Regions from separate parts of the Bacillus cereus group sp. BfR-BA-01360 genome, predicted to be linked through region 1. Evidence: predicted binding sites of a transcription regulator. Region 1 holds the regulator's gene; each other region holds the start of a gene.

Region 1 (3,295 bases):
TCATAAGATAAAATTAGAAAGGATGGTTATCCCACTTGAAAAAACAATATTGGTGGATTGTCGTTACATACATTGTTATGCAGTTATCAGGAATCATTGGCTTGCCCCTTCTCGCAAAAACTGGTCTATACGATAATAGAGGATTTACAGGTGAAGAAAAAATTCAACTTCTAACCGGTCATTGGGCTATTATTAGCTTCTTTATCGCATTATGTATTGTATTGTTATTACTTAGAACCGATATTCGCGATAGACATTTGGATACAAAACGCTCGAATATCCCTGCGACAATTGGTTGGATTTTTATTGGCTTCTTTATGGCATTTTTTGCTCAAACAATTGCAGGTGTCATCGAGATGCATGTACTAGGTATTAAGCCTGGCTCTGAAAATACCGCACATTTAATGGAAATTGCAAGAACGACTCCATGGTTCCTTATTGTTATCTCAATAATAGGACCTATTTTAGAAGAAATTGTATTTAGAAAGATTTTATTTGGTACATTATATAAAAAGTTCAACTTCTTTATCGCAGCAATTATTAGTTCGCTTGTGTTTGCTGCTATCCATTTTGATTTTACACACTTATTAATATACACTGCTATGGGCCTTGTGTTTGCCTTTTTATATGTGCAAACGCGTCGAATTATCGTTCCGATTATGGCTCATGTTGGAATGAATACAGTAGTCGCAGTAGTTCAAGTTTTCGTAAGTAATAACGAACAAATACAAGAGCTAATGAAACAAGCTGAAAAAATGCAAGGCTTTATCGGAGGATTTTTAACATGAGAAATTCACCTTTGTTCATGGCAGCACTATATTTCCTTCTTGGCTGCATCTTTGTAGTCTTTGCTATCATGAAAGCAACAGATACTGTTTGGAACATCTGGACAATACTGTTCGCTGCTATGGCAACAATTGACTTTAATCTAGCACTTCGATTGATTTTAGTTAAATTCATAAAGAAAAAACAGTAAAACGCAGAGGGATTCCTCTGCGTTTTACTGTGGATAATTTTTCAGAAAATAAACAAGCGTTTGTAATTCTACTGCTAAATCAATATGATGAATCCTTATTTTTTCTGATACATTTAACCGTGCCGGTGTAAAATTCAAAATACCGTGTACACTTGTATAAGCCAATCGATCTGCTACAGCTTGTGCAACGTTAGCAGGTACTGTTAGTATTGCCACTTGTATATCATTCGTTAGTCGCTCTTCCAATTCATCCAAATGATATACAGGAATTCCTCCGATTTCTTTTCCCACTTTCTCTTCATCGACATCAAATGCCATTTCAATTTTCGTATTATTATTTTTTGTGAAATTGTAATGTAAGAAAGCGGTCCCTAAATTCCCTACTCCAATAAGTGCCACGCGTGTTATATCATCTTGATCAAGCGTTTCACGGAAAAATGATAATAAATAGTTTACATTATATCCATATCCTTTTTTCCCTAACGCTCCAAAATATGAGAAATCTCTTCGAATTGTTGCGGAATCTACCTTCACCGCTTCACTCAATTCTGCTGATGAAACACGTTGCTTACCAGAAAGAGATAAATTTTGGATAAATCGATAGTATAGAGGCAATCTTTTGGCTGTGGCCTGCGGAATCTTTTGCTGATCCATATAACCTCTCCTCTCTTCCTATCTTTGTTCGTATACTTGGAATAAATACAAAAGTTTAGCACTTATAACATTCCTTGTATAATAAAGAAAGAAAGAAAAACTCTCTTTATTTTAAACTATACACTATTTTTAGTATGATTGAGAAATATAAACTTGGCAAAGTTAAGAATTTATTTGAGGTGAAAACATTGATTTTATTACAAGTGAATGGGCTTTCAAAATTATATGGTGCTGAAACAATTCTAGCTCATATTAAATTGGAAGTTCAAACAAAAGACCGTATTGCACTAGTCGGCCGAAACGGTGCTGGAAAATCTACATTATTAAAAATAATCGCTGGAGAATTGTCTTATGATAGCGGTGAAATAATAAAGCCGAAAGATGTTTCAATTGGCTACCTAGCTCAAAATACTGGATTAGAAACTTCTTTAACAATTTGGGATGAGATGCTAACTGTCTTCACACATTTACAGGAAATGGAGAAAAGACTGCGAAGGTTAGAGCATGAGATGGGATTAGAAGAAAACTTCTCAAATGCTGTCGTCTACGAAAAATTACTTCGTGAGTATGATCAACTACAGTTAGATTATAAAAATCAAGGTGGTTATCAATATGAAGCTGATATTCGCTCAATTGTAAGCGGGCTCGGTTTCCCACCTGAAACACACCAAACAACCATTTCCACATTAAGCGGTGGACAAAAAACAAGATTAGCTCTTGGAAAATTATTATTAACGCGCCCTGATTTACTCATATTAGATGAACCGACCAACCATTTAGATATTGATACATTAACGTGGTTGGAGCAATACTTACAAGGATATCCTGGTGCGATCTTAATCGTTTCTCATGACCGTTACTTTTTAGATAAACTTGTTACTCAAGTATATGAAATTTCTAATAAAGAAAGTAGACGATATGTTGGCAACTATAGTAAATATTTAGAGTTAAAAGCTGCACAATATGAGCAAGAAATGAAACGCTACGAGAAACAACAAGAAGAGATCGCAAAACTTGAAGACTTTGTTCAAAAGAACATTGCACGCGCCTCTACAACGAAGCGAGCGCAAAGTCGACGCAAACAGTTGGAGCGAATGGAATTACTTACTAGACCCGTCGGAGATTCCAAATCCGCCTCGTTCCATTTCGATATTGAAAAACAAAGCGGGAATGATGTCCTCCAATTAAAAGATGTTTCAATTGGCTATGATGAGAATCCTATTATCAAACATGTAAATATGCGTTTAACTCGTGGCGATAGCGTGGCGCTAGTTGGGCCGAATGGAATTGGGAAATCTACATTATTAAAATCTATTGTGAACAAGTTACAAACATTACATGGCGAGATTTCTTTTGGTTCAAATGTATCTGTTGGATATTATGATCAAGAACAAGCAAACTTAACATCATCTAAGCGTGTGTTAGATGAACTATGGGATGATTATCCGCTAGCGCCAGAAAAAGAAATTCGTACACTACTTGGTAATTTTTTATTTACAGGTGATGATGTATTAAAGCCAGTCTCTTCTCTTAGCGGTGGGCAAAAAGCTCGATTAGCCCTAGCAAAATTAATGATGCAAAAGGCAAACTTATTAATTCTCGATGAACCAACCAACCATCTTGATTTAAATAGTAAAGAAATTCTGGAAAATGCATTAATTGATT
Region 2 (3,295 bases), on a different contig from region 1:
AGCAAGACAGCTAGGGCGATCAAGTCAATTAATCGAAGTAGCTCATATGATTAATGAAAAGATGCCGCAACAAATTGTAACGCAGGTGAAAGAATTAAGTGCTCCCCCAGGAACTGTCTTTCTGATTGGTATTGCGTATAAGAAAGATGTAAATGATTTACGAGAATCTCCAGCATTACCAATTATCGAGCTGTTAGTAAACGAGGGATATAAAGTACAATATCACGATCCATATATTTCATCTGCGAAAATTGGAGATAAAATATATGATTCTATCCCACTTAAGAAGAAAACATTAGAAAAAGCAGATTGCATACTAATTGTAACAGATCATTCCAATATAGATTGGAATATATGTAAAGGAATGAAGCATGTAATAGATACACGAGGTGTACTAAAGAAGGTGAGTGCATGAAGAAACGTTGTTTGATTACAGGTGGAGCAGGATTTATTGGATCACATTTAGCGGAAGAACTCGTGAAACGAGGTCATCCAGTTACGATTGTTGATAATTTTTATAAAGGAAAAAGTAAATATCATGAAGAGTTAACAGGAAATATTCCGATTATTCCAATTAGTATTCTTGATAAAAATTCAATGCATGAATTGGTAAATCAGCATGATGTTGTCTTTCATTTAGCTGCTATTTTAGGTGTAAAGACTACAATGGAAAAAAGCATTGAATTAATTGAAACGAATTTTGATGGAACAAGAAATATTTTACAAGCAGCATTAAAGGGGAAGAAGAAAGTGATTTTTGCCTCCACTTCTGAAGTGTATGGAAAAGGAACGCCACCCTTTTCGGAAGAGGATGATCGGTTATATGGGGCAACATCTAAAATTCGTTGGAGTTATGCAATTTGTAAAACATTAGAAGAGACATTGTGTTTAGGATATGCGCTACAAGGATTACCAGTAACAATTGTCCGTTATTTTAATATTTATGGCCCTAGAGCAAAAGATGGTCCATATGCTGGGGTGATTCCGCGATTTATTCGTGCAGCACTTCAAGGTGATGATCTTCTTGTATATGGAGATGGAAAGCAAACGCGTTGTTTTACGTATGTAAGTGATGCGGTAGAAGCGACAATTGCCGCAATGGATGAAAAAGTAAATGGAGAAATTATTAATATAGGATCTGAAGACGAAAAAAGCATTCAAGAAGTAGCGCAAGATATTCATCAATTGACGCATTCATCTTCCAAAATTGTTCATGTGCCATTTGAAAAGGTGTATCCACATGGGTTTGAAGAAATTCCGAATCGAAAGCCTGATGTTACAAAGCTAAAAGAAATGTGCCAATTCCATCCTAATGTTTCATGGGAGCAAGGATTAAAAGAGACGATTCAGTGGTTTCGTGAAATAGAGAATGATTAAAAGATGATTCGTGATGATATCTGTTTGTCATCAGACCTAAAGTTTAAAATTATAAAAAAGAAGTGTACCGATTTGGTACACTTCGTCTATTCTGTCATAAAAATAATATAACAGAATAAAAGATAAGGGTATTACAGTTTATAAGGGGGTATGACTTTTTATACTGCAAAATAGCATTCGTTTATAAGGATACTAAAAAATATAATTAAGGAAAGAGCCAATTTTAAAGAGTATTAAACTAATATTAACACTATCTATATATTTGTTTGCTCAACGTTTCACAAATGTGTCACAACTATCTCGTTCGTTTTTTAAAAAAAGTAGTATTCTAAATGTGTAAGCTGTTATATAAAAAATCTTAGTCCTGTACTAATCAAAAATGGAGGAGATTAGGATGACTCAAGTATTAGAGACTGTAAAAAATGCATGGGAAAAATTTAAAGGTGAAAAATGGAAAGTTGAGATTGATGTTCGCGATTTCATTCTAAATAATGTAAACGTTTACAACGGGGACGAATCCTTCTTAGCAGGAGCAACAGAAGCAACGAAAAAACTTTGGGATCAAGTAATGGATCTAACTAAACAAGAACGTGAAAATGGTGGCGTTCTTGATATGGACACAAAAATTGTTTCTTCTATTACATCACATGGTCCAGGGTATTTAAATAAGGAGCTTGAAAAAGTAGTAGGTGTTCAAACAGATCAGCCATTTAAACGTTCTTTACAACCATTTGGTGGTATTCGTATGGCAGAGCAATCTTGTGAAGCATATGGATTTAAAGTGGATGAGGAATTAAGTCGTATCTTTAGAGATTGGCGCAAAACTCATAACCAAGGTGTATTTGATGCTTACACTCCAGAAATGAGAGCAGCTCGTAAATCAGGTGTTATTACTGGTCTTCCAGACGCATATGGACGCGGACGTATTATTGGTGATTATCGCCGCGTAGCACTATATGGGGTAGATCGTTTAATTGAAGCGAAAGAAGAGGATTTAAACCTAACAGGAAGTGTAATGAGTGAAGAGGTTATCCGTTTACGTGAAGAAGTATCTGAACAAATTCGTGCACTTCAAGAATTAAAAGAAATGGCAGCTTCTCACGGTTTTGATATTTCAAAACCAGCGACAAATGCACGAGAAGCATTCCAATGGTTATACTTTGCTTATCTTGCAGCAATTAAAGAACAAAACGGGGCTGCAATGAGTCTTGGACGTACTTCAACATTCTTAGATATTTATGTTGAAAGAGATTTAGAAAATGGCACTTTAACTGAAGAGGAAGCCCAAGAGATTGTTGACCATTTCATTATGAAGTTACGTCTTGTAAAATTTGCAAGAACTCCTGATTATAATGAATTATTCTCTGGTGATCCAACTTGGGTAACTGAATCTATCGGTGGTATTGCACTTGACGGTCGTCCATTAGTAACAAAAAACTCATTCCGTTTCTTGCATACATTGGACAATTTAGGACCTGCGCCAGAGCCAAACTTAACAGTTCTTTGGTCTAAGCAATTACCACAGAAATTTAAAAACTACTGTGCAAAAATGTCTATTAAAACATCTGCAATCCAATATGAAAATGACGACATTATGCGTCCAGAATATGGCGATGACTATGGTATTGCTTGCTGTGTATCCGCAATGAAAATTGGTAAACAAATGCAATTCTTCGGAGCTCGTGCAAACTTAGCGAAGGCTTTATTATACGCTATTAATGGTGGGAAAGACGAAAAATCAAAAGTGCAAGTAGGGCCAGAATTTGCACCAATTACTTCCGACGTACTAGATTATGATGAAGTTATGCATAAATTTGATATGACAATGGAATGGTTAGCGGGTCTTTACTTAAATACATTAAATGTAATTCATTACATGCACGACAAATATAGCTATGAACGTATCGAAATGGCACTT
Region 3 (3,295 bases), on a different contig from region 1:
GATACAGAAATATTTTTATTTGGATGGATTACAAGATGGTACGACAATTGTACTACATCGTGATGAGTTTCGAATCCATGTGGCATTTAATGATTTAATTGAAACTCATCCACTTATTGCATTAAGTAAAGGAAGCCATTTTTATAATGGAGAAGATACGAAAAAACCGGATATTCGGCTAGATTGTTATGTAAAGCAGGAAGAATGGTATGAATATCAATCATCTATTATTATTGAAGTAAAGTATAGTCCAATGTATAACATTTTTCAGCCTGTTGGTAATACAAAAGCGACAGAGCAAATGTATAAATATTGGTCTATTAAATATGTAGATGAAAAAGAGGGAAAACGTATTTTTAAAAGAAAGGCGATTTACGAAGTAATTTGTGTCTATCCGGGAAGTCATATGCACGGCAAAAAAATTGAATCAGGTTGTGGTGTATTTCTGCAGTTATACCCATATAAAACGAAGCAAGGAAAAGAGAAGTTAGCTGGAAAATATGGACTCATGCAAATTTTTGAGGAATGGTTAAAAAGTATAAAAACATAAAAATCTTTACTACTCGAGAGCGTTAAAAAATAACCACCTACTATGTATGTATTTAGGTGGTTATTTTTCGGTATTTTTGATAAAAATGAACGGGGAATAGGAATTCCATTTTGTTTAACGAATACTATAAGTAATAAATATTTTTAGTTGCATACGAAGATTCGGTCTTATATTATATAATGTAAGCGTTATCAAGAAGTGAGATAGCGATAAGAAAGGTGGGGAAATATGTTCCAGCGTGTTCAAACGAAGGAAGAGCATTTTTGGTTCGAGCAATTGTGGGGAGATTTTTGTGAGGAACGAAATTTAATGTTTGTAGAACGAAATTTAAATCCATCACGGTTTTTATTAATAGAAAATCAGCATTATATTGGTACTGTTGAATGTATTCAATATACCTCACCAGAACAATCTAATTCTGAGTTTTTTTATCCGTTTTCTAAAAATAAATTGATAAAAAACTTAAACAATGTATATGAAATTGGAAAGTTAAGCATCGCAAAAACATCTCGAGGTCGAGGGCATTTCAAAAGATTAGCAGCGATTTTGTTTATACATGCTTTAGAAATGAAGGCAGAATGGTATATTGCAGTTGTAACAAAACGAATGTATATGTATTTGCTTACACTTGGTTTCCCAATTGAACCAATAGATACCCCATTTGATTTTCATGATATGTTACAAGGGGTTCCAGTCCGCATTCATGCTCGAAAAGGTATTACACACTTATATTCCTTGAAGGAGTTTCGCGATATCATTCAAGGAAATGCTCACGCACAAACGCTTATTAAAAGATACAGTAAAAATATTATGTTAACAAATTGATTTGTCACAAATTTTTATATAATATTGTGATTCACATCACATCCTTCTTATTTCATTTACATTACGCTTTATTTGTAAGAGTTGATTAAGAAGGGATGAGATTTTATGTTTTGTTACCAGTGTGAGCAAACTCCAACAGGTGGATGTAAAATGATAGGTGTTTGTGGGAAAAACGAAACAATTGCAAGTTTGCAAGATACGATTGTCTTTGGATTAAAAGGTATTGCAGCATATCGTACTCATGCAGCTCAACTCGGTTATACAGATTCATTTGTAGATGCAGTGACACATGAAGCGTTATATATGACTTTAACAAATTCAAACTTTAATGAACAAGAACATTTGGAAATGGCAATGAAGGTAGGAAAAGCAGCTTTACGAGTAATGGAACTATTAGATGAGGCACATATTAATCATTTCGGGATTCCAAAGCCTGTTCACATTACACAAAATCGCGTGGAAGGAAAGGCAATTGTTGTGACAGGACATAATCTATTTGCTTTAGAAGAACTGCTTAAGCAAACAGAAGGAAGAGGAATTAACGTGTATACACATTCGGAAATGCTTCCTGCTCATGGATATCCTCAGCTTAAAAAATATAAACATTTAAAAGGGAATATCGGTAAGTCATGGTTTGATCAGCGACGTCTATTTGAAAAGTTTACAGGAGCCATTTTAGCAACGACAAATTGCGTTATGCCGATTAAGGGTACGTACGCAGATCGCTTCTTTTCTTATGATCTAGCTGGGCTAGAAGGGGTAAGAAAAATTGAAAACGATAATTTTGAACCATTAATCCAAAAAGCATTAGAGCTTCCGGCAGTACATATGAAATCTGACGAACAATTAGTAACTGGTTTTCACCATCATACTGTTTTATCATTGGCACCAGAAATTATTGAAGCAGTAAAGATGGGGAAAATAAAACGTTTTTTCGTAGTTGCTGGATGTGATGCTCCTGGCAAGAGTGGTGAATATTATCGAGAGTTGGCTATGTCATTGCCAAAAGAAACCGTTATTTTCACAACTTCTTGTGGGAAATTCCGCTTTAACGACATAGATTATGGAGTTGTGCCAAGAACGAAAATTCCACGTTATATTGATTTAGGACAATGTAATAATTCCATTTCAACGATAAAAATTGCAGCTGCATTAGCAGAGGCTTTCCAATGTGACGTCAACGAATTACCAGTGAGTATTATATTATCATGGTTTGAACAGAAAGCTGTTGCCATTTTACTCGGTCTATTTAGCCTTGGCATACAAGATATTCGAATTGGACCAAAAGTGCCTGAATTTATTTCACCTGGTGTTTTACAAGTGCTACAAGAGAAATTCGGATTGAAAACGATTATGACTGCTGCTGAAGATATGGAGACGATATTATCATAGTAAAATGAAAGGATGCCTAAACAATGGGCATCCTTTAAATGCATATACTGATAAATAAGAATTATTAAAAGCCAAACATACTTAAAATCATTTTACGGCGTTTTGGTTTTTTTTCTCGTTCATATGTTGATTGACTATCCGGTGTAATATATACGGGTTCTTCTTTTGGAATAGAAGCCTCCAATTTCTCAATCTTTGTTAACATTTCTTCCATTTCACGACGATGCTGTAATAGTTGATATGTGACAACATCATTTGCCTTATCTTGTATTTGTTCTTCAATATGATCTAATCGTTTTGTAATTGCATTTAATTGTATGACGAGTTGTTCAATCTCATTTGAGGATTTCGTTTGGGAAGTGGAATCTTGTTCCATTTGAGAACGGTGATATTCTAACATTTGATCAAAGTCACTTTTTGTAAAAATATAATGACCATATTTGTTCTTTTGAATCGTGAGATTTAATTGTTGAGCAATCCGAACCACTGCTTTTGGGTTAACACCTAACTTTTGCGCAATAAAGGGTG

The links. The regulator Rex, encoded in region 1, represses fermentation and respiration genes when NADH is low (regulators of the CRP and FNR family bind a similar motif). The targets are predictions, from matches to a motif close to TTGTGAAATATTTCACAA.
Positions count from the first base shown of each region.
Region 2: pflB (formate C-acetyltransferase) is a predicted target of Rex. The motif match lies at 1,644-1,661, and genes of this name have one in related genera.
Region 3: hcp (hydroxylamine reductase) is a predicted target of Rex. The motif match lies at 1,400-1,417, and genes of this name have one in related genera.

Region 1 covers NZ_JAKUFV010000037.1:8,755-12,049, forward strand. The annotation lists gene MR056_RS20835 (CPBP family intramembrane glutamic endopeptidase) at 36-788, shown strand; gene MR056_RS20840 (YdiK family protein) at 785-976, shown strand; gene MR056_RS20845 (redox-sensing transcriptional repressor Rex) at 1,001-1,630, opposite strand; gene MR056_RS20850 (ABC-F family ATP-binding cassette domain-containing protein) at 1,819-3,295, shown strand, end outside.
Region 2 covers NZ_JAKUFV010000011.1:86,213-89,507, forward strand. The annotation lists gene MR056_RS12295 (nucleotide sugar dehydrogenase) at 1-415, shown strand, start outside; gene MR056_RS12300 (NAD-dependent epimerase/dehydratase family protein) at 412-1,377, shown strand; gene pflB (formate C-acetyltransferase) at 1,772-3,295, shown strand, end outside.
Region 3 covers NZ_JAKUFV010000002.1:72,802-76,096, forward strand. The annotation lists gene MR056_RS02185 (hypothetical protein) at 1-550, shown strand, start outside; gene MR056_RS02190 (hypothetical protein) at 779-1,375, shown strand; gene hcp (hydroxylamine reductase) at 1,481-2,767, shown strand; gene MR056_RS02200 (polar chromosome segregation protein) at 2,832-3,295, opposite strand, start outside.